Regions from separate parts of the Mycobacterium sp. DHQP2018-32-09 genome, predicted to be linked through region 2. Evidence: predicted binding sites of a transcription regulator. Region 2 holds the regulator's gene; each other region holds the start of a gene.

Region 1 (11,079 bases), on a different contig from region 2:
CTACCCGACCGCCGACGAGGAGGTCGAGGTCATCGCCCGCATGGATGCGGGGCTGTTCGACCGCGAACATCGCACGCCGCCCGCCGTCGGTCTCGACGACGTGCGTCATGCCCAGCGGGTCACCGCGGCGGTGCACATGGACCGCGCGTTGATCGCGTACGCCAGCCGCCTGGTGGAGGTCACCCGCTTCCCCGACGAACACCTGCCCGCAGGCCTGGCCCGGCTGGTCGAGTACGGGGCCAGCCCGCGGGCCACCATCGCCTTCTGCCGCACCGCCCGGGCGCTGGCGCTGCTGCGCGGGCGCGGCCACGTCATGCCCGAAGACCTTGCCGCGCTTGCCCACCGCGTGCTGCGGCACCGTCTGATCCTCGGTTTCGAGGCGGCCAGCCAACGCATCACCGCCGATACGGTGGTCGACGCCGTGGTGCGCGCCGTCCCGGTCCCCTGACGCGCTCGTGGGCACGCATCTCGACCGCGCCAGGGCGCACTTCGGACGCGACGTCGGCGGCCTACTCGACGGCGGTCGGTATGCGCTGATCCACTCGCGCAGTTTGGAATTCGACGACCTGCGGCCTTACGTGCGCGGTGACGACGTGCGCGACATCGACTGGAAGGCCACCGCCCGGTCCGGCGACGTGCTGATCAAGCGCTTCGTCTCGGAGAAGCACCACAAGATCTTGGTGGTGGCCGACGCGGGTGTCGACATGTCCGCGGTGACGCCGACGGGGGAACGCAAGCGCGCCGTCGCGGCGACGATGATCGGCGCACTGGGGCTGGTGACGTTGCGTCGCGCCGACGAGATCGGCATGGTGTTCGGCGATGCCAGGGGCAGCGTGGACATCCGGTTGCGCCGCGGGGAGACCCACGTGGAGTACCTACTGGAGCACTACCTGGACCATGCGACGCGCCGTCCGGGGCCCAGCGACGTCATGACGCAGTTGCGGTGGGTGGCCGAGCACGTGCGACGCCCCCACCTGGTGGTCGTGGTCTCCAGCGAACCCGACGTCGACGACGACACCGACGAGTTGCTGCGGCGCGTGCGCAGTCGCCACGACGTGATGTGGGCGATGACGGTCGACCACTCCGCCGTGGCCGACGACGTGCCGGGGGTCGACGTGACCACCGGCGCGCGCCTGCTCGGCGATCTGGGCGGCGACGTGGTGCGGGCCTATGAGGAGGCCGAAAACGAACGCCGACAACGACTCCGGGACACCATGAACTCGCACGGTGTGCCGTACGCGCTGGTGGAGAGCAGTCGTGGCGTGCGCGCGGGCCTGATCGGCATGGCAGAGGTGTTCGCGCGTGCCGGATGACCTGCTGCGGTTCGTCACCGGGCCGGATCCGGTGCCCGCGACGTGGCTGTGGGCTGCGGCCGCGCTGGCCGTGGCGCTGATCGTCTGGTACGCCTGGTTGTTCGCGTGGACCCGGCCCAGGACCTCGGAGCGGCCGCCCGGCATGCTGGCGCGCACCCGCGAGTCCGTGGCACGGCGGCGCTTCGCCCGCGAGGTCCGTCGCATCGGCGAGCGTTGCGAGCGCGGGGAGATCACCGCGGCGGCGGCGGGCGCCGAGCTGAGCACTGCGCTACGCGGCTTCCTGCAGCACGTCACCGGGACGCCGGCGCGGTACCTGCAGGTCGACGAGATGGCCGACGGGGTGCTGGCGCCGGCCGCCCCGATCCTGGCTCGCATCAACGACGTTCAGTTCAACGATCGGTCGGGCGAGGATGCCCGCGCGCTGAGCGCCGCCACCGAGGAGTTGATCCTGTCGTGGAGTTGAGGTGGTGGTGGGTCGTCATCGCGGCGTGCGTGGCGCTGGCCGCGGGCATCGTGGTGGCGATGCTGGGATCGGTGGGCCGGCAGGGTGCGGTGCGACCGCTGGCCAACGTGTCTCGGCTGACCAGCTTGCCCGCCTACGTTCGGGCGGCGCGCCGACGCGCCGTCGCGACGGTGGCCACGGTGGCGCTGCTGGGCATCGCGCTGACGGCGTCGGTGGTGACCGCGGCGCGGCCCACAGGGCTGCCGACCGCGGCGCTCGACACCGCCACGGCGCAGCCCGAGGACGTCATGGTGTGTGCGGGGGCCACGCCCGACGACCCGGCGGTGGCCGCGGCCATGCGCTGGTTCGCCGGACTGATCCCGTCGTTCGACACCCAGCGCATCGGGTTGACGTCGCTCAACCGCCGCGTGGTGCCCATGACCCGCGATCACCAATTCGCGATCGGCCGGTTCGCCGAGTACTCCAGCTTCGCTGCAACGGGTTTCGCGCCCGCGGTGGCCTACGCGAACTACGCGCCGCACGTCGACGACGTGCTCGCGCTGTGCATCACCGGCTTTCCCGGGTTCGAGGCCGTCGGCGCCCAACGCCGTTCGCTGGTGTACCTGGGTCCCGGGACCCTGCCCGGTGACGATCGACCCGCGGTGTTCGACGCCGAGCGACTGCGTGACCTGGTCCGCGCGGCCGGCGTGCAGGTCAACGTGGTGACCAGCGATCCCCCCAATCCCGGCCTCGCCGATCTGGCGGCGGCGACGGGCGGCCGCTCGTACCGTCTCGCATCGGGGGTCGCCGGCGCCCTCCAGGACATTCGGGAACACCCACCGGCGCCCACCGACCGATCCGGGCCGCAGGTGCGTGCCTCCACCCCCGATACCCCCGACGCTCCACTCGGCATCGCGCTCGTCGCGCTGGCGGGGCTGGCACTGATCCCGCTCACCGGGTGGCGGCCATGACGTTTCATCCGATCGTGCATCCCGTCGTCCTGGCCATCGTCGCGGTGGCCCTGGCGGTGGGGTGCGGCGCGGGGTGGCGGCGGGCGCGCCGGTCGTCGGCAAGGACGTGGCGTTGGGCGGGCATGACGGTCGCGGCGGGCCTGCTGCTGCTCGCCGCGACGCGTCCGGTGCTCGGGGACGACGAGCGGGCCACGCCGGCAGGCGCCGCCGACGGGCAGCCCAACGTGTTCCTGGTGATCGACCGCTCGCCGGCCATGGCGGACGAGGTGGACCGCACGCGCACCGACGTCGAGTCGGTGCTGGACCGCTATCCCGCCGCGCGCGTCGCGGTCATCGCGTTCTCGTCGACGCCGCGGTTGGAATGGCCACTGTCGGCCGACGTGTGGAGTCTGCGGCCCGTGCTGGGAGCCATGACGCCGTCGCCGCCCTCGGAGCAGGAGGTGACGCAGGCCAACGCCGGTGCGGCGGGAAACGTGTTGCGGTATCAGCTGATCGGTGCGCGACAGCAGTTCCCGCGCGCGCAGAACCTGGTGTTCTACTTCGGTGCCGGCGCGCCGGGCAGCGAGGTCCCGCAGCGGGAGTTCAACCTGGTCGAGGGGTCCGTCGACGGTGGCGCCGTCGTCGGCTACGGACCGGCGCAGACCGAGCCCGCATTACGCGCCGTCGCCGGGCAACTGGGTGTGCCCTACGTGGCGTCGGGCGACGCTGCCATGTTCGACGACGCCGACCCGCCGTCTGATCCCGGTGCGCTCACCGGTGCGGCGCAGCCCACCGAACTCTATTGGGGGCCTGCGATACTCGCGGCGCTGCTGGTACTCGTCGAACTGGTGCTGACGTTGCGCGAGGTGCGGGCGGCCAGGGCCCGGGTGGTGCTGCCGTGAGGCGCCGGTTGCTGCTGTGGTCTGCGCCCGTGGTGTTGCTGGTGATCGCGGGCATCGTGGCGCTGTGCGGGGTGACGTGGCAGGAGCGGCGCGCGGCGGATGCGGTGCAGGCGGGTACGGCTGCGGTGGCCGACGGTGACCTCGATGCCGCGGAGCGACAGTTCGCCAGGGCCCTGGACCTTGCCCGATCGTGTCCCGCCGCGGTCGACCTGGCGCTGGTCGGCGAGACCCGCGGCGACCAGTCGGTGGCGGCCGGCGACGGGCCGGGTGCGCTGCGGCGTTACCGGGCCGCACTGGCCACGGTCACCGCGGCGCCCGATGCGTGCTTCGCCGGCAACGCCGACCCCGACCCGCAGCGCCGGGACGTCCTGGCCACGTCGGCCGACCGGTTGCAGACCAAGATCGCGACGTTGGAACGTCCCCTGCCGCCGCCACCCGTCCCGCCCCCACCGCCACCCGCGGGACCGCCGCCGCCCGCCGCCGCCGCTGGGGCGGCACCGGAGCCCGGCGACACGCCGCGCGTGCTGGCCCCCGGCGCGCCCCTGGACCAGCTGGGGCAACTGCTCGGCGACGCGGCAGGCGTGCGCGGCGCACCGTAATCTGGTCGCATGGCGAGCGTTCTGACGGTCAACACCGCGCACGTCGGGCCGGGAGTGAGTGCGGCCACGACGGGCATCGACAAGCGGCCCGTGGACGGCCCGGTCGAGGTGCGGCCGCCGGGGTCCATGCGCAGCGGCCTCGGCAGTGGGCTGGTCGGTGACAGCATCGGCAACAAGCGCTTTCACGGCGGTGACGACCAGGCGGTGTACGCGTATGCCCGCGAGGACCTCGACGCGTGGCAGCATCGGCTGGACCGGGAGTTGCCCAACGGGGCGTTCGGCGAGAACGTCACCACCTCGGGTGTGGACGTCACCGGCGCCGTGATCGGCGAGCGGTGGCGCATCGGCTCGGGCGGTCTGGTGCTGGAGGTCACGCGGCCCCGCACCCCGTGCAAGACGTTCGAGGTGCGCCTCGGCATACCGGGCTGGATCAAGACCTTCACCCATGGCGGCTCACCCGGGGCCTACCTGCGGATCATCGAACCGGGCCGCGTTCGGGCGGGCGACGCCGTCGAGGTCGTGCACCGGCCCGATCACGGCGTGACGATCGCGACGGTCTACCGGGCGGTGATGCTCGAGCCGGATCTGATGCCCGGCCTGTTGGTCGCCGACGCGTTGCCCGAGCCGCTCAAGCGGCAGGCCCGCAAGCGTGTGGGCACCGTCACCTCGTAACGCGGATGAAACACGGTCGGTCCCGGGTTCTACCAAGCGGGTTCCACGAAACAGGTGGAACGGAACGTCGTGGAAACACGTCAAACGCAGTGGGAACACAAGTCAATAGGGAGTGACTAGCAATGAAGAAGTTCGGTTTCGCCTCGATCGTCGCCGGTGGCATGGCTGCCGCGGTCCTCGGACTCGCCGCGCCCGCTCAGGCCGGCATCGACCACCACACGTGGCTCGACCAGATCAACACCTCGGCCAGCGCGCCGCACGTCGACACGAGCGTGCACCAGAGCCGCTGACCTTCGGCGTCACGGGGTTCGACGCGGGGCACCCAGGAAACTGGGTGCCCTTTTGCGTGTCCGGCCCGCGAGTGCGGCCTCGGCCGCCGAGGTGGTGGCATACGATCACCGCGCCACCCGCCGACCGAGGGAGACGCCGTGACCGCCATCGCCGAGCGTGCGGCACCCAGTACGCACGTCCCCCGGTTGTCCACCGGCATCGTGATCGGCGCGCTGGGCGTCGTCTTCGGTGACATCGGCACCAGTCCGATCTACACCATGCAGACGGTGTTCAACCCGGGCGATCCGCATCCCGTCCCCCTGTCGGAGAACAACGTCTACGGCATCACGTCACTGATCTTCTGGTCGGTGATGGTGATCGTCACGCTCACCTACGTGACCCTGGTGATGCGCGCCGACAACAACGGCGAGGGCGGCATCATGGCGCTCATCACGCTGTTGCGTCAACACGCCCACGGTCGCGGCCGCCGCACCACCTACGTCCTTGCCGCGCTTGGCATCTTCGGGGCCGCGCTGTTCTTCGGCGACAGCATGATCACCCCGGCCATGTCGGTGCTGTCGGCGGTCGAGGGGCTCAAGATCGTCGAACCGGACATGGCCGACTGGATCGTGCCGATCACCGCGGTGATCATCCTGGCGCTGTTCTCCACCCAGCGCCGCGGCACGGCGCTCGTCGGACGGTTCTTCGGCCCGGTGATGATCCTGTGGTTCGTCACCATCGGGGCGCTGGGGGCCATCGGCATCGGCCACGAGCCGGAGATCCTGAAGTCGCTCTCCCCCTGGTACGCCTTGACGTTCATGGCCCATCACGTGCACATCGGGTTCTTCGCACTGGCCGCCGTGGTGCTCTCGGTCACCGGCGCCGAGGCGCTCTACGCCGACATGGGCCACTTCGGCCGCAAGGCCATCACCATCGGCTGGCTGGGCATCGTGCTGCCCGCGTGCACGCTGAGCTACTTCGGGCAGGGGGCACTGCTGCTCTCCGATGAATCCAAGATCAGCGGCCCGTTCTTCCTGCTGGCGCCGGGCTGGGCGCTGCTCCCGCTGGTCGTGCTGTCGACCGCGGCCACCGTGATCGCCTCCCAGGCGGTCATCACCGGCGCGTTCAGCGTGGCCTCACAGGCGGCGCAGCTGGGATATCTGCCGCGGCTGCGTATCGCACACACGTCGGCGTCGACCATCGGCCAGGTGTACGTGCCGTGGATCAACGGGCTGTTGATGGTCGGCGTGCTGATCCTGGTGTTCGCGTTCCGGTCGTCGGAGGCGCTGGCCTATGCGTTCGGCATGGCGGTCACGGGCACCATCACCATCACGACGACGCTGTTCCTGTATTACGCGCACACGCGGTGGAAGTGGCCGCTGTGGGCGGTGATCCTGGGCGGCGGTGCGCTGCTGACGGTGGACCTGCTGTTCTTCGCGGCGAACATGACCAAGCTGGTGCACGGCGCGTGGTTGCCGCTGCTGATCGGCGTCGTCGCGTTCGTCGTCATGACGACGTGGCAGCGCGGTCAGCGCATCGTGACGCGCAAGCGCTATGCGGTGGAGGGACCATTGCGCCCGTTCGTCGACAGCCTGCTGCACTACGACCCGCCCCTGACCCGCATCCCGGGCACCGCGATCTTCCTCAATCGCGGTGCCGAGACGGCGCCACTGTCGTTGCGGACCAACGTCGAGCACAACCGCATCTTGCACGAGCACGTCGTGATCCTGTCGCTGGACACCGAACCCGTTCCGCGCGTTCCGGACTCGGAACGCATCACGGTGGACGACCTGGGCCCGCAGGACGACGGCATCATCTTCGTCAGTGCCCGCTTCGGCTACATGGAGCGACCCGACGTGCCTGCCACGCTGCGGTTGCTGGACCCCGAGGAGACCGACGGCGCGATCGACCTGGAGCACGCCTCGTACTTCCTGTCCAACCTGGAACTCGTGGTGTGCCGGGAGCCGTCGATGGCGCCTTGGCGGACACGACTGTTCGTCGCGACGTCCTACATCGCCGCCGACGCCGCGGCGCACTTCAACCTGCCGGTGGACCGCACGGTCATCGTGGGTGCGCGCCTGGAGGTCTGAGCCGGGTCACGCCGTGCGGACGCGCACCTTCTCGAAGCGGTGCAGGCCGGTGGCGGTGCCGGCGATCGCGGCGGAGAGCACGCCGACGGCCTGGCGGCCGAACTCCCACGGCGACAGGTCCACCGCGGTGAGGCGCGGGTTGTCCAATTCACTTGCCGGATCACTGCTCAACGCGGCCAATCCGAATTCGGGCCCCACCTCGATGCCCAGTCGTTCCAGGATGGTCTGGCACCGGCCCGCGAATCCCTGGGGTCCACACACCAGGGCGTCGGCGCCCGCGCCTTCGACGGCCGCCCGCACCGCCACCTCCAGTTGGTCGGCGGAGGCGCCCAGCGGGCAGGCGTGCACGTCGGGTGTGACGTCGTGTGCGGCACACCAGTCGAGGTAGCTCTGCTGGACGTCGTCGGCCCACGACGAGAAGAACCGTTGGTCGGATCCGATGAACGACGGTCGCCGGAAACCACTTTGGCGGAGGTGGTCGAGCACGGTGCGCGCCAGCTCGGAGTGCGGCGCCTCGATGACCGCCAGCACCGCATCCGCCAGCTCGGCCGGCGGGCGACCTGCGGTCACCATGGGGATGCCTGCCTCGACGAGGCGTTCGAGCATCGGGTCGCCGGGCAGCGGATCCACCGCCACCACGCCGTCCACCTGGAAGTGCCGGGGGCCGACGGCGGCGTCGCGGGCGAACAGCGTCAGATCCGCGTCGTGTTCGGCCGAGCCGTGGGCGGCACCGAAGGCGAACTCCATGTAGAAGCTGAAATTGCGTGCGACGGGCGGGATGTAGAGGCCGAACGCGCCGACGGTGCGGCCCCGTAGCTGTCGGGCGGCGCGGTTGGACACGTAGCCGAGTTCGCGGGCGGCGGCCGCCACCCGGTCCGCGGTGGCGCGCGACACCCGCCCACCGCCGTGCAGGGCGTCGGACACGGTCGTCTTGGACAGCCCCACGTGGGCTGCGATCTCGACGATCGTCACCCGCCGCGCTGCCATGGGCGTCATGGTAGCCACCGTCGGCAGCCGCCGAGCCACTCGCTCGACGAGGACCTTGCCAGGAAACCGACTCGGCCGCGATGTCAGACCTCGAATGTATGTTCGAAGCGTGCGGGCGGGGATCGTGGGCGGGGCGGTGGCAGAGGCGGTGGCAGCGTTGCGCGCCGCCGTCGACGCGCTGGCCGCCTGTGACCTCGAATCACTCGACGCCGCCGAGCGGGTGGAGCTCCTCGCCGAGCTGGAGACCCACCGCTGTCGCATCCCCGCGCTCGAGCACCGACTGATCACTTCCCTGGATGCCGACACCCCGCCATCGCAGTTGGGCGCCAAGAGTCTCGCCGATGCACTGCAGACCCGGCTCAACCTGCACCCCAGGGAAGCCAAACGCCGCGTCGCCGTCGCCGCCGACCTCGGGCCCCGAAAGTCCCTGACCGGGCAGCCGATGCCACCCACGCTGCCCGCGACCGCGATTGCGGTGGCGCACGGGGTGATCAACGCCGACCACGTGACCGTGATCCGCGACGCCGTCGCCAAGATCCCCGGCCACGTCGACCCCGTGCAGCGGTCGGGGTTGGAGGTCGCGTGGGCGCGGGCGGCCACCACCGTGGCGCCGCATCAGTTGGCCACTGATCTCACGCGTGCGCTGTACCTGCTCGATCAAGACGGGCCGGAACCCGCCGACGAGGACGGGGTGCGGCGTCGCGGCATGACCGTCGGCAAGCAGGCCGCCGACGGCACCGTGGCGGTGAACGTGGTGATGACCGCCGCGGCCTGGGCCGCACTGGAGGTGCTGTTGGCGAAGTTCGCCGCCCCCGGCATGTGCAACCCTACCGACACCAACCCGTGCACCTCTGGCACACCGAGCCAGGCCCAGATCGACGCCGACGACCGCACCCTGAGTCAACGGCGTCACGACGCGTTGGCGTTCCTCCACCGCACGGCGTTGGAGAAAGGGGATCTGGGCCGGCTCAACGGGATTCCCACCGCGATCCTGATCCGCACCACCCTCGCCGATCTGGAGTCCCGTGCCGGCGTCGGGGTCACCGGCGGCGGCACCGTGCTCACCCGCCGCGAGATGCTGCAGCTGGCCGCCCAATCCACCACCACGGGATTCCTGACCCTGTTCGACGACGCCACCGGCAAGGTCCTCGACCTCTTCCAGACCCGCCGCACCGCCACCGTCGTGCAACGCCTCGCCCTGATCACCCGTGACGGGGGCTGCACCAAACCCGGTTGCACCGTGCCCGCCTACGGCTGCCAAGTCCACCATGCGGCCAAGGACTTCGCCGCCGGCGGCAACACCAACGTCAACGACAACGCCCTCGCCTGCGGCGCGGACAACCGCCTCGTCGGCACGACCGACGGCTGGACCACCCGCATCAACGCCCGCCACGAGGTCGAATGGCACCCACCCCCACTGCTGGACCGCGGCCAAACCCGGGTGAACACCTACCACCACCCCGAACGACTCCACCCACCACCGGGTGGCGGGGAAAGCGGCTGCGCGGCAGGAGATTCGCCACATAAGTCTCCGAGCGAAGGCATCGAGGCGGGCGAGCGCACCGACGCCGATGCGTGGGCGCGCGAGCACCATCTGCCACACATGGGCTCGCCATGACGGCGATCGTCGACAACGGCAGGTGACGGCTCCCGGCGGACCACATCCCCGCCGGAGGCGGCCTGCGGCCGGCCCCACGAGATCACGGGTCGCCGTCGGACCTCCATCCGGTCCACTCGGATCCAACCGGCGGCGGGGGCTTGACATCCGCGCGCCGTGACGCGAGTCTCACATGTGCCGGAACGTTCCGGCACAGAGGAGGCGGCGATGCACCAGCCCGACCGGACCGGCCCACCGCACCGCAGTCGCGGACGGACGACGACCGTCAACGTCCTGGCGATCGCCACGTTCGTGCTGCTGCTGTTCCCGCCGCTGACGTGGATCGTCGGCGGCTACGGCATCTGGTACTTCCTCGTCACCGGCACCCTCGGCGTGCTGGCGGTGGTGGCGATGTACCTCGTCGACGCCAAGGCCGGGAGGCGCTGACGTGAACGTGGTCATCGGCTACGGCGGCGTCGCGATCTTCATGATCGCGCTGTTCGTCGTCCTACAGCACACCCGCGGCAGCGCCGACTTCAGCGAATATGCCACCGCCGGGCGCTCTTTCGGTCCCATGTTCTCGGCCATGGCGTTCGTCAACACCTGGCTACCCGGCACGATCTTCATCGCCTTCGCCGGGCTCGCGGCCAAGTCCGGTGCCATCGGCTTCTACTTCGTCACCTATTCGCTGCTGGCCGTGGTCCTGATGTTCCTGCTGGCCGAGCCGGTGCACGAATGGGGCCGACGGTTCGACCTGCGCACCCAGGCGGACCTGCTCGGGCTGCGCTACGGGTCCACCCCGGTCCGGGTGATCGCCGCTGCCATCGGCATCATCGCGTCGTTCCCGTGGATCGTGCTCGGCATGCAGTCACTCACCCTGGTCTTCGAGTACCTGTCCTTCGGCACCGTCCCGGCCGCCGGCGCAGTCCTCATCGGGATCGCCGTCATCGTCGTCCGGCAGTGGTGGACGGTCCGGTTGGGTGCCCGCGGCCTGGTCATCGGCGACTTCGTGCAGGGCATCGTCGCCTACGTCCTCGGCACGGCGCTGATCCTGGGCCTGCTCACCTGGCTGCTCACCAACGGGCACGGCTTCGGCGACGTCGACCCCGCTCTGCTGACGCTGCCCGGGCCCGGCAGCGAGGACGGCCCGCTGTACCTGTTCGCCCTCGTCGCCACCGGCGCATTGGGCGGCTGGTGCTGGCCCGACATCTTCGTCCGGCTGTTCACCTCCAACAGCACCCACACCATCAAGCGCGC
Region 2 (9,707 bases):
TGCGCGACGGCGACGCCGCCCGCAGGCACCTCCTGGAGGCGAACCTGCGCCTGGTGGTCTCCCTGGCCAAGCGCTACACCGGTCGCGGCATGCCACTGCTGGACCTCATCCAGGAGGGCAACCTCGGCCTCATCCGCGCGATGGAGAAGTTCGACTACACCAAGGGCTTCAAGTTCTCGACGTACGCCACCTGGTGGATCCGGCAGGCGATCACCCGCGGGATGGCCGACCAGAGCCGCACCATCCGCCTCCCCGTGCACCTCGTCGAGCAGGTGAACAAGCTGGCCCGCATCAAGCGCGAGATGCACCAGAACCTCGGTCGCGAGGCCACCGACGAGGAACTGGCCGAGGAGTCCGGCATCCCCGCCGAGAAGATCGCCGACCTGCTCGAGCACAGCCGGGACCCGGTGAGCCTCGACATGCCCGTCGGCAGCGACGAGGAAGCTCCGCTCGGTGACTTCATCGAGGACTCGGAGGCGATGTCCGCCGAGAACGCGGTGATCTCGGAACTGCTGCACACCGACATCCGGCACGTGCTGGCGACGCTCGACGAGCGCGAGCAGCAGGTCATCCGGTTGCGCTTCGGCCTCGACGACGGCCAGCCGCGCACGCTCGACCAGATCGGGAAGCTGTTCGGGCTGTCGCGCGAGCGGGTGCGCCAGATCGAGCGCGAGGTCATGGCCAAGCTGCGCCACGGCGACCGCGCCGAGCGGCTGCGCTCCTACGCCAGCTAGGTAATCGACGTCTGTCACCCCGTGGGGCCCGCCGCGTTTCGCGGCGGGCCCCACGGGCGTCACCCGGCCGGGATGGCCCTCAGATCGACGGGCGTGACCGGTAGACTCTGCCGAGACGGAGGGCGGCACCATGAACGATTTGATCGATACCACCGAGATGTATCTGCGTACCATCTACGACCTCGAGGAAGAGGGCGTGGTGCCCTTGCGGGCGCGCATCGCCGAGCGTCTCGAGCAGAGTGGTCCGACCGTCAGCCAAACCGTCTCGCGGATGGAGCGCGACGGCCTGCTGCACGTCGCCGGTGACCGCCACCTCGAACTCACCGAGAAGGGCCGCGCATTGGCGGTGTCCGTGATGCGCAAGCACCGGCTGGCCGAGCGCCTGCTCGTCGACGTCATCGGGCTGCCGTGGGAGGAAGTCCACGCCGAGGCGTGCCGCTGGGAACACGTCATGAGCGAGGACGTCGAACGCCGCCTGGTGCAGGTGCTGGACAACCCGACGACGTCGCCGTTCGGCAATCCCATCCCAGGTTTGGCCGAACTCGGTGTCGCACATGCCAATCCGGACGACGTCGACCTTGTCCGCCTCACCGAGCTGCCGTCGGGGTTCCCCATCGCGGTACGCGTTCGCCAGCTCACCGAGCACGTCCAGGGCGACACCGTCCTGATCGGCCGCCTCAAGGACGCCGGCGTGGTTCCCGACGCCCGCGTCACCGTGCAGGTCAGCGACCACGGTGGCGTGATGATCGTCATCCCGGGCCACGAGCAGGTCGAACTGCCCCACCACATGGCGCACGCCGTCAAGGTCGAGAAGGTCTGACCGTCCCGGTCGACCGGCGCGGCGGCAACGCCACGCCCAGGGCCGCGGCCACCCGAAATCCGCTGTGCCCCAGCTCCCGGATCTGATCGGGCCGCATCCCCCGATGCAACGCCTCGTCGAGCATCGCCGCCATCGTGTGGGTGGGGTTCGCCTGGAGTGCGGCCTCCAGGCAGATGCCTGCCAGCGGCCCGTCGCCACGCACGTAGGCCGAGAAGGCCAGCAGTGCCAGCGCTTCCGCACGCCACGGTTCCGGCAGCGTCCGGGCCAGGACCAACCACAGCGACTCCGCCTCGGACGCAAGCACACTCACCGCCAAGGCGTAGAGCATGTCGCGCACGCGGGCGTCGGCCATCGCGGTCGTCAACCTGGTGACGGCCACGTCCGACGGCTGCCGCCCCTCGCCCAGCGCCACCGCCGCGGCCACCGCGAACTCGGCGTCCGCCCGCGTCGCGTCGTCGTCGGGATGGAAGTCGTCGTCGGGATGGACGTCGTCGTTGGGATGGACGTCGTCGTTGGGATGGACGTCGTCGTTGGGATGGACGTCGTCGTTGGGATGGACGTCGTCGTTGGGATGGAAGCCGGGGCCACGTGACGCGGCGAGTACCTCCCCCAGCGCGGCGGCGCGTTCCTCGTCGACGATCTCGATGAGCCGCACGACGTCGGACCGACGGCGGTAGAGCTGGCGCCCGTCGAGCACGGCGGCCGCCGCCAGCGGTGACGCCGACGGATCGTCCACCGCGCCGCCGCGACCGCACCCGTCCGCGCATCGCCAGCGACCCCCGGCGGCCACGCTGTCGACGACGTGCGTCGCCCACAACTCGACCTGGTGCTCCTCCAGGGCGTCGGCGAGGTCGTCGGCGGCGTCCGCGTGATCGCGCCCGGCATCGTCGACGAACACCGCGATCACCGCGTCCGCCCCGCCGGCGGCGACGGTGCGGGCCAGCGCGCGGAGTTGATCCTGCGAGAGCGTCGACAGGTCGACGCGGGCGACGCTGCCCAGCTCGCCGTAGGCGAGCGTGACCACGACGAGGGAGGACTCGGGGACGAAGCCCAGCAGCGCGGGCAGCGCGGCGATCAGCGCCCCGGGGTGGGTGAGGTGGAAGTCGGCATCACGGAAGGTCGTCATGGCCCGAACGTGTCAGGCCGGACCGACGCCGCGGCTCGGTGCGGCCGGTCGCGACCGGCGGCTGTGGACGAAGGCGCGACTGGGGACGAAGCCCGCCCCCGACCACGGCGGCCGGTCTAACAGTCGTCCTCGAACTCGGCCGGCGCGGTGTCCCCCGGCCCACCCGCCTCGGCGCGGTGCAGCAACGCGACGATCGCATCGTCCAGCGGCGGCGAGTAGGAGACGCTCTCGTCGCAGCCGCCCCCGTCGAGGCCGCCGGTGAGTCCGATGATCGTCGACCCCGACACCCACGGCGACCCGCTGGTGCCGTCGGACAGTCCCGAGCAGGGCAGCGACGGGAACCCGCGCTCGGCGGCCGCCGTCGGCGCACGGCAGCCGATGGGGCCACCGCCGACACCGAACTCGTAACCGGTCAGCGTCACCTCGGTACCCCGCGTCGGGGCCGAGCCGAGCCGGAAGCCACCACCCGCGGCATCCTCCACCGCCCCGCCGCCGTCGCGGCTGACGCGGGCGATCGCGAAGTCGGCCACCGGGTTCGCATCCTGCACCCAGCGTGGATCCAGGTACACGGTGTCGACGTGCCAGACGTCGTCGTTGCCGGCCTGGTCGTCGAACCCCGGCTCGAAGTAGGTGTCGGCGCCGTCGGCCACGCAGTGCGCGGCCGTCAGGATCAGGTCGCGGGTGGTGGAATCGAGGACGGACCCCGAGCAGGTGTGCATGGTCTCACCGCCCAGGAACACCGCACCGACCCGCGGATCGGGGTTCACGGGCGCAGCGCTGGGTGCGGTTGCCGCGGGGGCGGCGGTGCTGGGCACCGCGGTGACTCCCACCGCGTGGGCCTGATCGACGGCGGTGCTGCACGCCACCGTGACGGCGCCCACGGCCACCAGCGCCGTCACACGTTTCCACATCCCGTCGATTTTGCCCGAAATGCGAGGTCACGGCACGGCGAGGCGGAATCAGCGGACGTCGACCCGCGTTGGGCTGATTGAGTGGGGCTGATGCGGCAAGTCTCCCCACGTGCGCGACACTAGACGGCACGATCGTCGCCGCCCGCGGTGGCGACCGTGGTGAGGAGGCCATCATGGCGGACACGAACCCGGGTCACGAACCCGGGCACACCCCCGAACGCGACGCTGCGCGCGCCGAGTCCGGCCAGCGCTACCAGCCCGAGCCCACGGGCATGTACGAGCTGGAGTTCCCGGCACCCGAGCTGTCGTCCCCCGACGGCAGCGGACCGGTGCTGCTGCACGCCCTGGAGGGGTTCTCCGACGCGGGCCACGCCATCAAGCTGGCCGCCACCCACCTCAAGAACACCCTCGACACCGAACTCGTCGCGTCGTTCGCCATCGACGAGCTGCTCGACTACCGGTCGCGGCGGCCCGTCATGACCTTCAAGACCGACCACTTCACCGACTACGACACGCCCGAGCTGAACTTGTACGCGCTGCGCGACAGCGTCGGCACGCCGTTCCTGCTGCTGGCCGGTCTGGAGCCCGACCTGCGCTGGGAGCGATTCGTCACCGCCGTGCGGTTGCTCGCCGAGCGTCTCGGCGTGCGTCGGGTGATCGGGCTGGGCGCCATCCCCATGGCCGTACCGCACACCCGGCCGGTGACCATGACCGCGCACTCGGCCGACAAGGACCTGATCGCCGATCACGAACCGTGGATCGGCGAGGTGCAGGTGCCCGGCAGCGTGTCCAACCTGCTCGAGTACCGCATGACGCAGCACGGTCACGAGGCCATGGGCTTCACCGTGCACGTGCCGCACTACCTGGCGCAGACCGACTATCCGCCGGCCGCGGAAGCCCTCCTGGCCGAGGTCGCCCGCTCGGGTGGTCTGCAGCTGCCGCTGGCCGAACTCGGTCAGGCGGGGGCCGAGGTGCTGACCAAGATCAACGAGCAGGTGGAAAACAGTGCCGAGGTCGCTCAAGTAGTCACGGCGCTGGAGCAACAGTACGATTCGTTCGTCGCCGCACAGGAGAATCGTTCTTTGCTGACCCGTGACGAGGATCTGCCGAGCGGTGACGAACTGGGAGCCGAGTTCGAGCGTTTTCTCGCCGAACAGGCCGGTGACGAGCCGCCCGACGGGGACGACGGCACCTCGGCCCCCTGACCGGGCTCGAGGACTCGCGCCCCGTGCTCGGTGAGGAGTTGCCATGACGGACCGCAAGCCCAACCTGCGATCGGTGCGTGAGGTGACCCCGACGCTGCAGTACCGCACCATCCACGGGTACCGCCGAGCCTTCCGCGTCGCCGGATCGGGTCCGGTGATCCTGCTGATCCACGGTATCGGGGACAACTCCACCACGTGGAGCACCGTGCAGACCAAGCTGGCGCAGCGCTTCACCGTGATCGCGCCCGACCTGCTGGGTCACGGCAAGTCCGACAAGCCGCGCGCCGACTACTCGGTGGCCGCCTACGCGAACGGGATGCGCGACCTGCTCGGCGTCCTCGACATCGAGCGGGTGACCGTCGTCGGGCACTCCCTGGGCGGCGGTGTCGCGATGCAGTTCGCCTACCAGTTCCCGCAACTCGTCGAGCGCCTCATCCTGGTGGGCGCCGGCGGCGTGACCAAGGACGTCAACGTGGCATTCCGCGTGGCCTCGCTGCCGATGGGCAGCGAGGCGCTCGCGTTGCTGCGGCTTCCGCTGGTCCTGCCTGCCGTCCAATACGCAGGCAAGCTCGGCGGTCTGGTCCTCGGCAAGAAGGGTGTCGGGCGCGACCTGCCCAACGTCCTGCGCATCCTCGCCGACCTACCCGAGCCCACCGCGTCGTCGGCGTTCGCGCGGACCCTGCGCGCCGTCGTCGACTGGCGCGGTCAGGTGGTCACCATGCTGGATCGCTGTTATCTCACCGAATCGGTTCCCGTCCAACTGATCTGGGGTTCGCACGACTCGGTCATCCCGGTGGAGCACGCACGCATGGCGCACGCTGCGATGCCGGGGTCGGCGCTCGAGATCTTCGACGACTCCGGCCACTTCCCGTTCCACGACGATCCCGACCGCTTCGTGGAGGTGGTGCAGAAGTTCATCGACGCCACCGAACCCGCCGTGTACGACCAGGAGTCGTTGCGCCAACTGCTGCGCTCCGGCGCCGCCGAGGACGCGATCACCGGGCCCGCGGGCACCCGGCTGGCCGTGCTCGACGCAATGGGCACCGACGAGCGCAGCGCCACCTAGAGACTGATCGGAGCCTGATCGCAGGCGGGCGACGCCGCGCGCCGTGCGTCGTACGATCGGTGTCATGGCCATCGACGTCCACGTGCTTCGCGTCTTCACCGCCGACGACGGCAGCCACGGCAATCCACTCGGGGTGGTGGACGCCGCCCTGGTGGCGCCCGCCGATCGGCAGCGGCTCGCCACCGACCTGGGGTACAGCGAGACCGTCTTCGTCGACGTCCCGGCCCCGGGGTCGACCACCGCCTCGGCCCACATCTTCACGCCCACGACCGAACTCGGGTTCGCCGGGCATCCGACGGTCGGCGCGTCCTGGTGGCTCGCCGATCGCGGGACGCCGGTCCGCACGCTGCAGGTACCCGCCGGCATCGTGCAGACGTCGCAGGTGGAGGTGGCCGGCGGCGTGGTCACGGCGGTGCGTGCGCGGTCGGATTGGGCGCCGGAGTTCGTGATTCACGACATGGCATCGGTCGAGGCCGTACTGGCCGCCGACCCCGACGACTTCAGCGACGACGTCGAGCACTATCTGTGGGCGTGGTCGGACGAGGCCGCCGGAGCCATCCGCTCGCGAATGTTCGCCCTGCCCTTCGGAATTCCCGAGGACGAGGCCACCGGAGCGGCTGCGGTCCGCATCACCGACCATCTCAGCCGAGACCTGACCATCACCCAGGGCAAGGGCTCGCGCCTGCATACGTGGTGGGATGCCGAGGGGTGGGTGCAGGTCGCCGGGCGCGTCGTCGACGACGGCGTCCGGCGCGTCGACTGAGCGACGTTCAGCTGGAGGCGGTGTGCCGGTGCGCCCGCAGCGCCTCGATCTCACGCTCGAAGTCCTCGGCCGACGAGAACGAGCGGTACACCGAGGCGAATCGCAGGTATGCCACCTCGTCGAGATCACGCAGGGGGCCGAGGATGGCCAACCCGACCTCGTTGCTCGGCACCTCCGGGGAGCCGGTGGCACGCACCGCGTCCTCGACCTGTTGGGCGAGCAGGTTGAGCGCATCGTCGTCGACGTCGCGGCCCTGACAGGCGCGCCGTACCCCCTTGACGACCTTCTCGCGGCTGAACGGTTCGGTGACGCCGCTGCGCTTCACGACCGCCAACACCGCCATCTCCACCGTGGTGAAACGCTTGCCACATTCGGGGCACGACCGCCGACGCCGAATCGCCTGACCCTCGTCGGTCTCGCGTGAGTCGACCACCCGGGAATCGGGGTGACGACAGAACGGACAGTGCACAACCGCTCCTTCGCCGCCGGCTGCCGGCCCTGACGTACCGGTCGGGTACGAGCGTACCGATGGGCGGCTGCACGTATCACGGCGCATGGCAGGCTCAGCCAATCGGCGCGATGAGCGTCTGGCCCGCATTCAGCGACGCCGACTGCAGTTCGTTGAGTTCGCGGATCTGATCGACCACCGCACCGACGGGCGCCTCGGGGGCCACGCGCTGGGCCAGCTGTTGCAACGACTCCCCCGCCTGCACCTGGACGACCGCCAGCTCGTTGGGGATGGTCTCCGGCGTCTGGCTGGCGGCGCCGAACTGTGCGACGAGACCGAGCCACACCGTGATGCCCGCGGCCACCAGGGCCAGCAGCACCGTGGTGGCCGGCGTGATGGGCTTGCGACGGTGCGAGGCCCGCGACGTCAGCACCCCCGGGCTGCGGTAGTGCAGCGGGGCGCCGGCCGGCCGGCGTCGGGCGGCCGTGCGACGGGCCGGTCCCCGGCGCACGGGGCGCGCGACGATGTCGGTGGGGTACTCGCGGGTGATGATCGTCATGTCGGTGCCTTTCACCTCGACCGTGCGAACCCTCGTTCGCTCCTGTGTTCGAACTATATTCGCTCAGGTGTTCGATGTATAGAACACGTGATCGAATCGTTGCAGACGATATCGAGGGGGTCTGACACGTCAGGTCTGCCGGGCAGCCGCCCGCGCCCCCGCCGCCTTCCCGACGCGTTCCCAACGCGCCCGCACCCGCGTCCGCGCCGCGATCCGGGGCCGACACGCGTCGAACACATGTTTGATTATCGCCGCGGTGGCGACTAGATTCGGCCACATGAGTGACAGCAGCGACACGCGAGACGGCTCCGACGCACGTCGCGCGGGCGGTCTCGACACGAGCCTGACCGAGCGCCAGCGCACCATCCTGGAGGTCATCCGGACCTCGGTGACCACCCGCGGATATCCGCCCAGCATTCGTGAGATCGGCGACGCCGTCGGGTTGACCTCGACGTCGTCGGTCGCCCATCAGCTACGCACGCTGGAGCGCAAGGGATACCTGCGCCGCGACCCCAACCGCCCCCGCGCGGTGGACGTGCGCGGCGCCGACGACGTGGTGACCCCCACCGGGACTCCCAGCGTGGCCACCGACGTCGCCGGATCCGATGCCCTGCCGGAGCCCACGTTCGTGCCGGTGCTCGGACGCATCGCCGCCGGCGGACCCATTCTGGCCGAGCAGGCCGTGGAGGACGTGTTCCCGCTGCCGCGCGAACTCGTCGGCGAGGGCTCGCTGTTCCTGCTGAAGGTCGTCGGCGAATCGATGATCGACGCGGCGATCTGCGACGGCGACTGGGTCGTGGTGCGTCAGCAGAACGTCGCGGACAACGGCGACATCGTGGCGGCGATGATCGACGGCGAGGCCACGGTCAAGACCTTCAAGCGCACCCGTGGTCAGGTGTGGCTGATGCCGCACAACCCGGCGTTCGACCCGATCCCCGGCAACGACGCCGCGATCCTGGGCAAGGTCGTCACCGTCATCCGCAAGATCTGAGCGGCGCTTCCGGCCGCCGCGCCGCGGCGGCCGGAAGCCCGACGGAACCCGGAGCGGTCAGGCTCGCACGAAGCCGTTTGTCAGCGCGAATTCCTCACTGGCGAACCAGATGTCGGCGGCGGCGCGCTCGTACTGGCTGCTCCCAGGCAACCAGTACACGCCCGACTTGGTGTCTGCCTTGACCGGGTAGCCGCGGGGCGCACCGTAGGGATCGTCGTGCGCCAGCCGCAGGGACGTCTGCGACGGCGCGGGTTCGTCCACCTGAACGGCGGCGTGCCGCCCGCTGGGCGGGCCGCTGACCGGTTCCGCCTCTGCCTGCGACATGGAGCCGTCCTCGACGTCGGCCGGGAGTGCCCACCCGGCCGCCGCAGCGGCCGTGTCCGGTTCGCCCGCTCGAAGGCCCACCGGCGCCGCGACGCCGTGCGCGGCGAACTCCGTGCGCGGCTCGTCACCCTCGACGTCCTCGGGGCCGACGTCCGGTTCGTCCTCGAGGTCGCGTTCGAGGTCGCGTTCGTCGGCGATGCGGATGGGACCGGTGTCGATGTCGTCCTGGTCCTCCGTCAGATCGGCCCGGTGGCCTTCCCCGCGCCCCTGTCCGTGGTCGTGCTCGTCGTCGTGCTCGTGGTCCTGCCCGTGGACGTCGCCGGCCGACGTGGCCCCGGCGTCCTCGTCGGCGGGCATGGCCCAGGCGCTCAACGGCACGTACGGCTGGTCCACGGTGTGCACCGAGGCCGGGCTCGCGCCCTCGACGGCGCCGAAGGCGAAGGTGCGGTCGTCGGAGTCCTCGTCCGACTCGGCGTTCGCCGGGCGGCGGTCCTCGGGCCCGCCGTCGTAGTCGCCGTCGTAGTCGCCGTCGTAGTCGGAGCCATAGTCGGAGCCGTAGTCGCCGCCGTAGTCGTCATGGTCGTCGAACCGGTCCAGCGGCTCCCGGTCGTCGCGCCGACGCCGCTGGAACAGCACCGCGGCCACCACGGCGCCGACCAGGATCAGCACGGGCACGATGGCCAGCGCCCACCACCACTTCTGGTACCACTTCTGCCCACCTGCCGCGGTGCCGGGCTCCCCCGCCTGCGGGGTCTGCGGC
Region 3 (11,079 bases), on a different contig from region 2:
ATCGCCAGCGATTCGTGCAGGTCGATCGTGGCCTGCATCGCCTTCTTCTGGCGGCGCGACGCGAAGAACATGAACGCGCCGAGGATGATGAGCAGGGGCAGGAAGACGACCAAATCCATCGCAGCAAGTGTCTTTCGTGTGGGTGTCTCGGGGTGGGCACCAGCCGACGCGAGAGCGCCGGGACGCCAGATATCAGCATCTAGTGTGCCATCACGGCACGTCGCCGATGACCGCCCGTCGCGCCGGGACCCGCCCGGCCTCGCGAACCGTTTCCCGACGCGACGACCTGGCGACGGATTTCGCGCCGCGATACCGGGCCGGCCACCGATCCCGTCGCGTGTCGGGGTCGACGCCGACGAAACCACGTGCACGCCTATGCTTGCGCTGGGGCGTGACCGCGCGTCCTCGCACGTCACCCCTCCCGAACCACATCCACTCCCACGCCCCCGCGCCTCGAACTGGAGCAGCCATGAGCCCCCTCGAACAGAGCCGCCACCTGGCCACCGCCATCCCCGGCCCCAAGTCCACTGCCCTCATGGAACGCAAGGGATCGGCCGTGGCGCGCGGCGTGGGCACCACCATGCCGGTCTTCGCGGCCCGCGCCGGCGGCGGCATCGTCGAGGACATCGACGGCAACCGGCTCATCGACCTGGGCTCGGGCATCGCCGTCACGACCATCGGCAACGCCTCCCCGCGCGTCGTCGAGGCCGTCGCCGAACAGGCCGCCCAGTTCACGCACACGTGCTTCATGGTCACGCCCTACGAGGGTTACGTGGCCGTCGCCGAACACCTCAACCGGCTGGTGCCCGTCCAGGGCGAGAAGCGCTCGGCGCTGTTCAACACGGGCTCGGAGGCCGTGGAGAACGCCGTCAAGATCGCCAGGCACTACACCGGCAAGCAGGCCGTCGTGTCCTTCGACCACGCCTACCACGGACGCACCAACCTGACGATGGCGCTCACGGCGAAGTCGATGCCCTACAAGCACGGCTTCGGCCCGTTCGCGCCCGAGATCTACCGCGCGCCGCTGTCCTACCCCTACCGCGACTCCGAGTTCGGCAAGGAGATCGCCACCGACGGGGAACTGGCCGCGCGCCGGGCGTTGACCGTCATCGACAAGCAGGTCGGGGCCGAGAACCTGGCGGCGATCATCATCGAACCCATCCAGGGCGAGGGCGGCTTCATCGTGCCCGCCGAGGGCTTCCTGCGCACGCTGCTCCAGTGGTGCCGCGCCAACGACGTCGTGTTCATCGCCGACGAGGTGCAGACCGGCTTCGCCCGCACCGGCGCGATGTTCGCGTGCGAGCACGAGGGCATCGACCCCGACCTGATCGTCACGGCCAAGGGCATCGCCGACGGGCTGCCGCTGGCCGCCGTCACCGGTCGCGCCGAGATCATGGACGCCCCGCACTCCGGCGGACTCGGCGGCACCTACGGCGGCAACCCCGTCGCGTGCGCGGCGGCGCTGGCCACCATCGAGACCATCGAGTCCGAGGGCTTGGTCGAGCGCGCCCGTCAGATCGAGGCGTTGATGATGGGCCGCCTGCACCGGATGCAGGCCGACGACGACCGCATCGGCGACGTCCGCGGCCGCGGGGCGATGATCGCCATGGAGTTGGTGAAGTCCGGCACGTTCGAGCCCGACGCCGACCTCACCAAGAAGGTGGCCGCGGGGGCGCACGCCGCCGGCGTGATCGCGCTGACCTGCGGCACCTACGGCAACGTGCTGCGCTTCCTGCCGCCGTTGACCATCAGCGACGAACTGCTCGAGGAGGCCCTCGACGTGCTCGCCCTGGTACTCAAGGACGCCTGACCCAGCACACGGCGCGACGGCTAGCGCGTCGTGGGCACCGGCCGTCGGCGTCGGACGACGGCTAGCGCGTCGTATCGGCGGTGGACCGGCCGCGCAGCGCGGCACGCCATCCGCCGCGGCGCGGGCGCTCGTCACGGATGACCTCAGTGCGCGCGTCCTCGATGGGCGCGGCAGCCGCCGGGGCGGCGACGGTGGTCGCAGGCGCCGCCGGGGCGGCGACGTCGTGGCGCCGGACCGGGCGTTGGACGAATTCGACGTCGCGCACCGACCGGACCGACAGGCGTCCGAGCGCCATCGCCGCGAACAGCACCAGCAGCACGCCCACGCCGGAGAAGTAGGCCAGCTCGACCCACGCCTGCTGCGCTTCGGTGTCCCCCACCGGCGTGCCGACGTCGCCGAGGCCCAGCGGCCCCGCCAGGGCCCGACCGATGACGAACCACGCGCCCGCGGCCGCCGCCAACCAGCCACCCAGCATTCCGGTGATCCGGTTGCGCGAGGTCAGCAGGAGCAGTCCGCCGACGATCGCGACGACTCCGGGCAGCACCTCCAGCCAGCCGCGGCCGACGGTCCAATCCGATCCGAGGCTGTAGGACATGCCGAGCGACGGCGCGACGAAGGGCGCGGCCGCCCCCCACGCGCCGAGCGCGAGGACCACCAGCCCGCTCGCCGCGCCGCGGCTGCGCGGCATGGTCAGCCGACCCCCACGGGCCTGCACGTCCGGCGCGACGGCGGTGTCGAGGGTGTCTCGGTCGAGGGTGTCTCGCTTGAGGGTGTCTCGCTTGAGGGTGTCTCGGTTGACGGCGTTGCGGTTCACGACGTTGGTCATGGCTGCCTCCTGGGTTGTGGCCGAGAGGTACCCGCTGCGGTATCCCGCCAACCCGCGGCCCGTCGGGCGTCACACCCGCCAGATCCTGCGACTTCGTCAGCAAACCGGTCCTGGGTTTTGTACGATGCAGCGGGGGGTCCTCTGCGTACCGGGGCCGCGAACATCAGCACCGACCGCACCCGCGATCGGGGCAACGGACGTCGAAGAGTGGGCACAGGGCAGTGGAGTCAGTTCGCCGATGGTGGCGGCAACCCGATCACTTCGATTGGTTGTCGGCGTATCTGCAGAGCCGGCGCGTGCAGCGCTTCACCCGCCTCATGGTGGCGGCAATCCTGCTGGCGCTGGCCGTCGCGCCGCTGCTGATGCTCTTCAGCCCGCGTGGGCCGCAGCAGCCGCTGGAGCGGTGGATGTCGCTGGCCGTGGCCGCGACCACCTGTGTGATGGCAGCGCTGTGGGCCGCACGCTGGCCCACCCGCCCGCAATCGCTGGCGTTCGTCGCCTGCGCGGGAACGTGCATCGCCGCGGCATGTCTGGCGCAGCCGTCGCCGTCGTCCGGGCTGGCGGGCTGCACGGCCTTCGCCGCCCTCGCCGGGTACGTCGCGTTCTTCCACACCGGCCGCGCGCTGCTGCTGACGATCGCCCTCGCGGCCATCACTGCCGGCGTGTGCGCGATCCACATCGGTGTGCAGAACGATCCGTACGGCGCGGCCAGCAAATTGCTGGTGGTCACCATCGGCGTGCTCGCGGTGCCCTTCGGCGGGCACGTGCTGGTGCACTTCCTGGGCCTGGAGGCCACCAAGTCGGACATCGACCCGCTCACCGAACTCCCGAACCGGCGCGGCTTCCACCGGGCGCTGCGCGCGCTGGCCACCGAATCGGCGGGCAACCGGGCGACCGTGTTGGGCGTGATGATGATCGATCTCGACGCGTTCAAGCGCGTCAACGACACCGCCGGTCACGCCGCAGGGGACGCGACGCTGATTCAGGTCGCCGACATCCTGCGCGGCATCCGGCGAGGCGACTCGGTGGTCGCACGCATCGGCGGTGAGGAGTTCGTCGTCGGGGTGACGGCCCCGCCGAACGACGTGCTCGGCCTGGCCGAACGCCTGCGCCGCGAGATCGCCGAGAACCGCTGGCGCGTGACCGCCAGCGTCGGCGTCGCCATGGCGGCCTCAACCAGGCTGACCGGCGCCGACGACCATCCCGCAGCGCTGACCGAGCAGCTGAAGGGACTGGTGGAGGCGGCGGATCGTGCCATGTACACCGCCAAGCGCGCCGGCGGGGACCGCGTGCAGGTCGCCGGAACGCACCCCGTCCGCCCCGCCCCGTCGGGTACGCCCCGGTCCACGGTCGCACCCGCGGCCGACGGGCAGGCTCAGCCGCCGGCGGCCACTCCGATGGCCAGCAGGACCACGGCCACCAAGGGGAACGCGCCCTGGAGCACGGCCGAGCGGCTCTTGCTGCGGTCCGAGACCACCAGGACCAGCGCGGCGGCGAGCATGGACCCGACGCCCGCGAAGACCAAGGCCACGCCGGGGGCCGTGCCGCCCGACATCGTCAACCCCACGCCCACGAACGTCACGATCGCCAAGAAGAGGTTGTAGAAGCCCTGGTTGTAGGCCAGCAGCTTGGTGGTCTCGGCTTCCTCGGCCGTCGTCCCGAACGCCGCCCGCGTGCGCGGCGCCGTCCAGCGGAACGACTCCAAGATCCAGATGTACACGTGCAGCACCGCAGCCAGGGCGGCGACGATCAGAGCAGCGACGAGCATCCCGTCCTCATCCCTTCGTCATCCCCTTCGTCATCCCTCCGTTCCCGCCACCCCCACGGCGGTCGGGCATCACTCGAACAGACCAGGCTGTCCCAGCCCGGTGACACCGCTGGGCGGTGTCATGCCGAGATGGTGCCATGCCTGGGCGGTGGCGACGCGACCGCGTGGCGTCCGCGCGATCATGCCCGCCCGCACCAGGAACGGCTCACACACCTCCTCGACCGTGGTGGCCTCCTCCCCCACGGCGACCGCCAGCGTCGACACCCCCACGGGACCGCCGCCGAAACTCCGCGTCAGCGCGGACAGCACGGCCCGGTCCAGGCGGTCCAGGCCCAACTCGTCGACGTCGTAGACCGCGAGGGCGAGCTTGGCGATGTCGCGGGTGATGACACCGTCGGCCCGCACCTCGGCGTAGTCGCGGACGCGGCGCAGCAGCCGGTTGGCGATGCGCGGCGTCCCGCGGGAGCGGCGCGCGATCTCCGCGCCGGCCTCGGCACCCAACTCGATGCCGAGGATGCCCGCCGACCGCGCCAGCACCCGTTCGAGTTCACTCGGTTCGTAGAAGTCCATGTGCGCGGTGAAGCCGAACCGGTCGCGCAGCGGACCCGTCAGCGCACCGGACCTCGTGGTCGCGCCCACCAGGGTGAACGGCGCCACCTCCAGCGGGATCGAGGTGGCCCCCGGTCCCTTGCCCACGACGACGTCGACCCGGAAGTCCTCCATGGCCAGGTAGAGCATCTCCTCGGCGGGACGGGCGATGCGGTGGATCTCGTCGATGAACAGCACGTCACCCTCGACGAGGTTGCTCAGCATCGCCGCGAGGTCACCGGCGCGTTCCAATGCGGGCCCCGACGTGACCCGCAGCGACGAGTTCAGCTCGGCGGCGATGATCATGGCCAGCGACGTCTTGCCGAGGCCGGGGGGCCCGGACAGCAGGATGTGGTCCGGTGTGCCGCCGCGGTTCTTGGCGCCCTCGAGCACCAGTTGCAGCTGTTCACGCACCCGTGGCTGCCCGATGAACTCGCGCAGCGAGCGGGGCCGCAGGCTGGCGTCGATGTCCCCCTCGCCGACGGTCAGCGCCGCCGACACGTCGCGCTGGTCGGGCTCTTCGTCCTCTTCGAAGCGACCCATCTCAATCCTCTTCGCGCACGCGACTCACGACGGCCGCTACTTCCTGCCCAGGATCGACAGCGCGGCCCGCAGCGCGCTCTGCGTGGTGGCGTCGGGGTCACCCGCCAGCACCGAGTCGGTCGCGTCCTCGGCCTGCTTGGCCGCGAAGCCGAGGCCGACGAGCGCCTCGACCACCGGCCCGCGGATGCCGTGTCCGGTCGCCGACGCCACGCCGCCCGAGTTCACCTGCCCGATCTTGTCACGTAGCTCCAGCACCATGCGTTCCGCGCCGCGCTTGCCGATGCCGGGCACCCGGGTCAAGGCGGTCACGTCGCCGTCGCCGAGGGCCTGGCGGAGCGCTTGGGCGTCGTACACGGCGAGCGTGGCGAGTGCGATCTTGGGCCCGACGCCGGACACCCCGAGCAGCGTCGTGAACAGGTCTCGCGACTCGGCGTCGGCGAAACCGTAGAGCGTCATCGAGTCCTCGCGCACGATCATCGCCGTGATCAGCCGCGCCGGCGTGCCACGGCGCAGCGTGGCCAGCGTCGCGGGCGTGGTCATCACCTTGTAACCGACGCCGGCGGCCTCGATCACGGCGTGGTCCAAGGCGATGTCGAGCACCTCGCCGCTCACCGAGGCGATCACCGGACGCTCTTCGCCGTGGCGGTGGCCTTCAGCCGGGCCTGGTACGCGCGCCGGTGTTCGGCGGCCATGGCCTCGGCAGCGGCCATGCGGGCGATCATGGGGGCGCGCCAGCAATGGCAGATCGCCAGCGCCAGCGCGTCCGCGGCATCGGCGGGTGTCGGCTTGGCCTGCAGCGCAAGGATCTTGGTCACCATGGTGGTCACCTGGGCCTTGTCGGCACGGCCGTTGCCGGTGACGGCGGCCTTCACCTCGCTGGGCGTGTGAAAGTGCACGTCGATGTCCCGCTTGGCCGCCGCGAGCGCGATCACGCCGCCGGCCTGCGCCGTGCCCATCGCGGTGTTGGCGTTCTGGTTGGCGAACACCCGCTCGATCGCGACGACGTCGGGCAGGTGGGTGTCCATCCAGTGCTCCACGGTGTCACTGATGGTCATCAGCCGCCGCGCGAGCGGTTCGTCGGACGGGGTGCGCACCACGTCGACGTCGAGCGCGGTGACGTGCCGCCCACGCCCGCTCTCGATGACCGACAGCCCGCAGCGCGTCAGGCCGGGGTCCACGCCCATCACCCGCACCATCACTCCTTCACGACTCCTGTGCCGAACAGCTGTTCGATAGCGTAGCGGTGTCGCGGCGCCGCGCCGGGTAGGGACACGCCTCGGCGATCGGCGCCGCTGCCGGCTCGGGGTTCGGGATCGAGGGTTTCAGACCACCGTCGAACGGGGATGGGATCGTGGGGCGGGCGTCGGCAGCGACGTCGACCGCGTCCCGCAAGCCCTCGGTTCCACACCCCGCGCCGTCGCCAAAGTGCCTGCAAGAGGCCGTGTTTCGCGCGACCTCGGCGGCGTCGCGGCGGCACCGCCGGCGTGACGGCATCGGCAGACGCAGCTACCGTCGCGGGGAGGAACCCGACCCGACCCCGACCGGAAGCCGACACGCACTGATGCCCGACGAGACCGAGTTCGAGTCCGCCACCAACCTCGCCGTCACCCTCGCCTGGGTGGCCGGTGCCATCGTCATCGCCTACCTGGTGGGGGCCGCCGCCACGTGGCTGATCCGTCGCATCGGCAGGCGCAGTGACGTGCTGGCCGACGTGGCGACGTTCAGCAGGCTGCCGCTGCGGACGACGCTGATGATCTTCGCCGCATCCCTCGCGGTACAGCGGACGTCCGACGACGCGGACCCGTGGCGCGGGTGGGTCGACCACACGCTGCTGATCGCCAACATCGCCACCCTCACCTGGCTGATGATCAGCCTGGTGCAGGTGGCCGAGCGGCGCGCGATCTCGCGCTTCGCCGGCGGCGACGACGAGATCACCGACGCCGATCGGCGCTGGCGTCGGGTACGCACCCAGGTGACGGTGCTGCGACGCCTCGCCATCGCGATCGTCGTCGTCCTCGGCGTGGCGGCCATCCTGATGACGTTCCCAGCGTTCTCGGACATCGGCACCACGCTGTTCGCCTCGGCCGGCGTGCTGTCGGTGGTCGCCGGCCTGGCCGCGCAGACGTCGTTGGGCGCGGTGTTCGCCGGCATGCAGATCGCGTTCTCGGGTGCCGTGCGCGTCGGCGACATCGTGGAATTGGAGCAGGGCCGCTGGTGGGGACGCATCGAGGAGATCACGCTCACCTACGTGGTGGTGCGGCTGTGGGACGAGCGCAGGCTGGTGCTGCCGTCGACGTACTTCACCACGACCCCGTTCGAGAACTGGACCCGCAACGCCACGGAGATCATGGGGTCCGTGGAGTTCGACGTCGACTTCCGCACCCCGCTGCACGCCATGCGCGCCGAGCTGGACCGGCTGCTCGCCGCGAACGCCGAGGAGTGGGATGGCCGCCGCGGCGTGCTGCAGGTGACCGACGCCGTCGGCGGCGTGGTGCGCGTGCGGATCGTCGTCAGCGCCCCCAACGCCGGGGCACTGTTCGACCTGCGCTGCGCGGTGCGCGAGGGCCTGGTCGACTGGCTGCACCGCACCGGCGGGGCGCTGCCCATGCAGCGGTTCGTCGAGGAGGACGCGGCGCCGACGGTGCACTCGCGCCCGCGCCCGGGCGACGGCGAGACCTCGCGGGTGGGATCGAGCCTGTTCTCCGGTAGCCCCGAGGCCGAGGAGCGCGCCCGGGCCTTCGACGACCACGGGGACCGCGGGGACCGCGAGGACCACGGGGACCCGCGCGACGATCTGGTGCCGTCCAACGGCTCCAACGCTTCGAACGGTTCGAAGGGCTCGAACGGATCCGTGGTGCGCGGACGCGGAGGCGATTAGCGCGATTGGCGCGATTAGCGCGTACTAGCCCATTCCACACTCGGCGGTCGGCGCCAGCGTGACGCCGCGATAGCGCTGCGCCAGCACGGCTCCGGCGACGCGCAGCGGCTCCACGTCGCGCAGCGTGCGGGCCAGCAGGAATGCCCCTTCCAGTGCGCCCACGAGCGCGATGGTCAGCCGCCGCGCCTCCTCGGTGGCCAGCCCACGGGCGGCGAAGTAGGCCGTCCCGCCGTCGAGCCATGACGTGACGATCTCTGCGGTGGTGACACGGAGTTCCTCGACGGTGTCGGCCACCTCGGCGGCGACGCTGGCGACGGGGCACATGTTGGCGTATCCGGTGGCGGCCATGTCGTCGGCGGCCTGGGTGAAGGCGGCGGTGATGGCCTCGGCCAGGTCGTCGTGGGGCGCCATCAGCGTGGGGATGAGCAGGCCGTAGGCCGCGCCGGCGTTGGCCAGGGCCTCCCCTGCGATCTGCACCTTGCCGCGCGGGAAGTGGTGATACAGCGAGCCGATGGGCGCGCCCGAGGCCGCCGCGACGTCCTTCATGCCGACGGCAGCGTAGCCGCGCACGCGCATCAACTCGGCCGCCGCCGTGAGGATCGATTCCCGCGTGGACCTTGCCATCGCACCTCCCGGGGACCACACTAGAGCACACGTTCTAGAATGATCGTTCTAAGGGGTCCACGTGCCAACGGTAGACGTCGAAGCAGGCACCATCGAGTACCACGACGCCGGCGACCCGGGCGGTCCGCCCGTGGTGCTGCTGCACGGGCTGCTGATGAACCATGCCCAGTGGAGTCGCACACTTCCCCTGCTGCCCAACGGTTTTCGCTACCTGCTGCCGGTGCTGCCGCTGGGCGGGCATCGCATCCCGATGCGCGCGGACGCCGACCTGACGATGCCGGGCATGGTGCGCCTGCTCGCCGACGTGCTGGACGCGCTGCACCTGCGCGACGTCACGCTGGTGGTCACCGACTGGGGCGGCCCGCTGTTCCTCACCGACATCGGCCGCGACACGCGGGTGAGCCGGTTGATCGTGTGCCCGTCGGAGGCCTACGCCAACTTCCCGCCGCAGGGTCCACCAGGAGTCGCCGCGTGGGTCGCCGGCCGCACCACCGGCACCGTCGCGTTGGCGCTGCGCCAGATGCGCGTCCGGTGGCTGCGGGACAGGTTCTTCATGTTCGGCATGATGGCCGCGCGGTCCATCCCGCAGGACGTCGTGCAGGCCTGGACCACTCCCGGCATCGCCGACGTCGGCGTGCGTCGCGACCTGGTGAAGTACTGCCGCACCCGGTTCGACGCCGGTGAGCTGATCCGGGCCACCGAACGGCTCGCCGACTTCGACGGCGACGTGCTCGTGCTGTGGGCCCGCAACCGGGTGTTCCCGCCCGCGCACGCCGAGTCGCTCGCCGCGCTCACGGGGGCGACGCTGCGCTGGATCGACGACGCCAAGGTGCTGGTGATGCTGGATCAGCCCGAGCGCACGGCCATCGAGATCGGCACGTTCCTCACGGCGACGGCGGGCTCCCGCCGCTGAGCGGGACCGCGCGCCGCGGGGGCGTCACTCCTCGTCGAGCTGGGCGGCGACGTCGTCGGGGATGTCGACGTTGGTGTAGACGTTCTGCACGTCGTCGCTGTCTTCGAGCGCATCGACGAGCTTGAACACCTTGCGGGCGCCGTCCAGGTCGACGGGTACGGTCACCGACGGCTGGAAGCTGGCCTCGGCCGAGTCGTAGTCGATGCCCGCCTCCTGCAGCGCGCTGCGCACGGCGACCAGGTCGCTGGGCTCGGAGATCACCTCGAAGCTCTCACCCAGGTCGTTGACGTCCTCGGCGCCGGCCTCGAGCACCGCGGCCAGCACGTCGTCCTCGGTGAGTTCGTTCTTGTCGAGCGTCACCACACCCTTGCGGGAGAACAGGTACGACACCGAGCCGGGGTCGGCCATGTTGCCGCCGTTGCGCGTCATGGCGACGCGGACCTCGCCCGCGGCGCGGTTGCGGTTGTCGGTGAGGCACTCCACCAGCACGGCGACGCCGTTGGGGCCGTAGCCCTCGTACATGATGGTCTGCCAGTCGGCGCCGCCGGCTTCCTCGCCGGCACCGCGCTTGCGGGCGCGCTCGATGTTGTCGTTGGGGACCGACGTCTTCTTGGCCTTCTGGATGGCGTCGTACAGCGTGGGGTTGCCCGCCGGGTCACCGCCACCGGTGCGCGCCGCCACCTCGATGTTCTTGATCAGCTTGGCGAAGCTCTTGCCGCGCCGGGCGTCGATGACGGCCTTCTTGTGCTTGGTGGTCGCCCACTTGGAATGGCCGCTCATGCCGTGCCTTACCTCTCTGGATTGACGTCCGGCCGACCAGTCTACTTGGTGGCCGACGAGGCCCGGGCCATGCTCACCGCGGCGCGAACGGCATGGATCACGCCGAGAGGTCGCCGTCGACACCGCCGTCGACATCGCCGTCGACATTGCCGTCGACGTAGCGCTGCAAGTTCGGCGCGACGGCCGCCACCAGTTCGTCCTCGGTCATCGACGCGACGGGTTCCACGCGCCAGACGTAGCGCACCATGGCCAGTCCCATCAGCTGTGACGAGACGAGCCCGCTGCGCCGCAGGCGGTCGGGTTCGTCGGACCCCAGCCGCGAGACGCCGATCAGGTTGGCCTCCGCGAT

What was found. Region 2 encodes LexA, which represses DNA repair genes until DNA is damaged. Its sites were predicted from a motif close to CGAACANNTGTTCG; they were not measured.
Region 1: the regulator LexA is predicted to act here: its motif matches at 8,317-8,330, upstream of AC30CM_RS05595 (HNH endonuclease signature motif containing protein).
Region 3: the regulator LexA is predicted to act here: its motif matches at 6,754-6,767, upstream of ruvC (crossover junction endodeoxyribonuclease RuvC).

What each region holds. Positions count from the first base shown of each region.
Region 1 is NZ_JBYVYK010000007.1:92,308-103,386, reverse strand. It holds gene AC30CM_RS05645 (AAA family ATPase) at 1-448, shown strand, start outside; gene AC30CM_RS05640 (DUF58 domain-containing protein) at 456-1,313, shown strand; gene AC30CM_RS05635 (hypothetical protein) at 1,303-1,776, shown strand; gene AC30CM_RS05630 (hypothetical protein) at 1,767-2,726, shown strand; gene AC30CM_RS05625 (vWA domain-containing protein) at 2,723-3,607, shown strand; gene AC30CM_RS05620 (hypothetical protein) at 3,604-4,206, shown strand; gene AC30CM_RS05615 (MOSC domain-containing protein) at 4,216-4,878, shown strand; gene AC30CM_RS05610 (hypothetical protein) at 5,001-5,168, shown strand; gene AC30CM_RS05605 (potassium transporter Kup) at 5,316-7,238, shown strand; gene AC30CM_RS05600 (LacI family DNA-binding transcriptional regulator) at 7,245-8,225, opposite strand; gene AC30CM_RS05595 (HNH endonuclease signature motif containing protein) at 8,335-9,843, shown strand; gene AC30CM_RS05590 (hypothetical protein) at 10,051-10,269, shown strand; gene AC30CM_RS05585 (sodium:solute symporter family transporter) at 10,271-11,079, shown strand, end outside.
Region 2 is NZ_JBYVYK010000065.1:14,040-23,746, forward strand. It holds partial or broken gene AC30CM_RS24145 (sigma-70 family RNA polymerase sigma factor) at 1-734, shown strand, start outside; gene AC30CM_RS24150 (iron-dependent transcriptional repressor DtxR) at 865-1,554, shown strand; gene AC30CM_RS24155 (DUF4192 domain-containing protein) at 1,535-2,680, opposite strand; gene AC30CM_RS24160 (trypsin-like serine peptidase) at 2,797-3,591, opposite strand; gene AC30CM_RS24165 (proteasome assembly chaperone family protein) at 3,765-4,796, shown strand; gene AC30CM_RS24170 (alpha/beta fold hydrolase) at 4,840-5,862, shown strand; gene AC30CM_RS24175 (PhzF family phenazine biosynthesis protein) at 5,927-6,625, shown strand; gene nrdR (transcriptional regulator NrdR) at 6,633-7,094, opposite strand; gene AC30CM_RS24185 (LysM peptidoglycan-binding domain-containing protein) at 7,189-7,632, opposite strand; gene lexA (transcriptional repressor LexA) at 7,910-8,623, shown strand; partial or broken gene AC30CM_RS24195 (sunset domain-containing protein) at 8,681-9,707, opposite strand, start outside.
Region 3 is NZ_JBYVYK010000049.1:1,031-12,109, forward strand. It holds gene yajC (preprotein translocase subunit YajC) at 1-119, opposite strand, end outside; gene gabT (4-aminobutyrate--2-oxoglutarate transaminase) at 470-1,810, shown strand; gene AC30CM_RS21185 (hypothetical protein) at 1,872-2,498, opposite strand; partial or broken gene AC30CM_RS21190 (GGDEF domain-containing protein) at 3,077-3,922, shown strand; gene AC30CM_RS21195 (DUF1304 domain-containing protein) at 4,012-4,404, opposite strand; gene ruvB (Holliday junction branch migration DNA helicase RuvB) at 4,474-5,535, opposite strand; gene ruvA (Holliday junction branch migration protein RuvA) at 5,572-6,159, opposite strand; gene ruvC (crossover junction endodeoxyribonuclease RuvC) at 6,156-6,728, opposite strand; gene AC30CM_RS21215 (mechanosensitive ion channel family protein) at 7,097-8,413, shown strand; gene AC30CM_RS21220 (TetR/AcrR family transcriptional regulator) at 8,438-9,037, opposite strand; gene AC30CM_RS21225 (alpha/beta fold hydrolase) at 9,099-9,950, shown strand; gene AC30CM_RS21230 (YebC/PmpR family DNA-binding transcriptional regulator) at 9,975-10,730, opposite strand; gene AC30CM_RS21235 (TetR/AcrR family transcriptional regulator) at 10,828-11,079, opposite strand, start outside.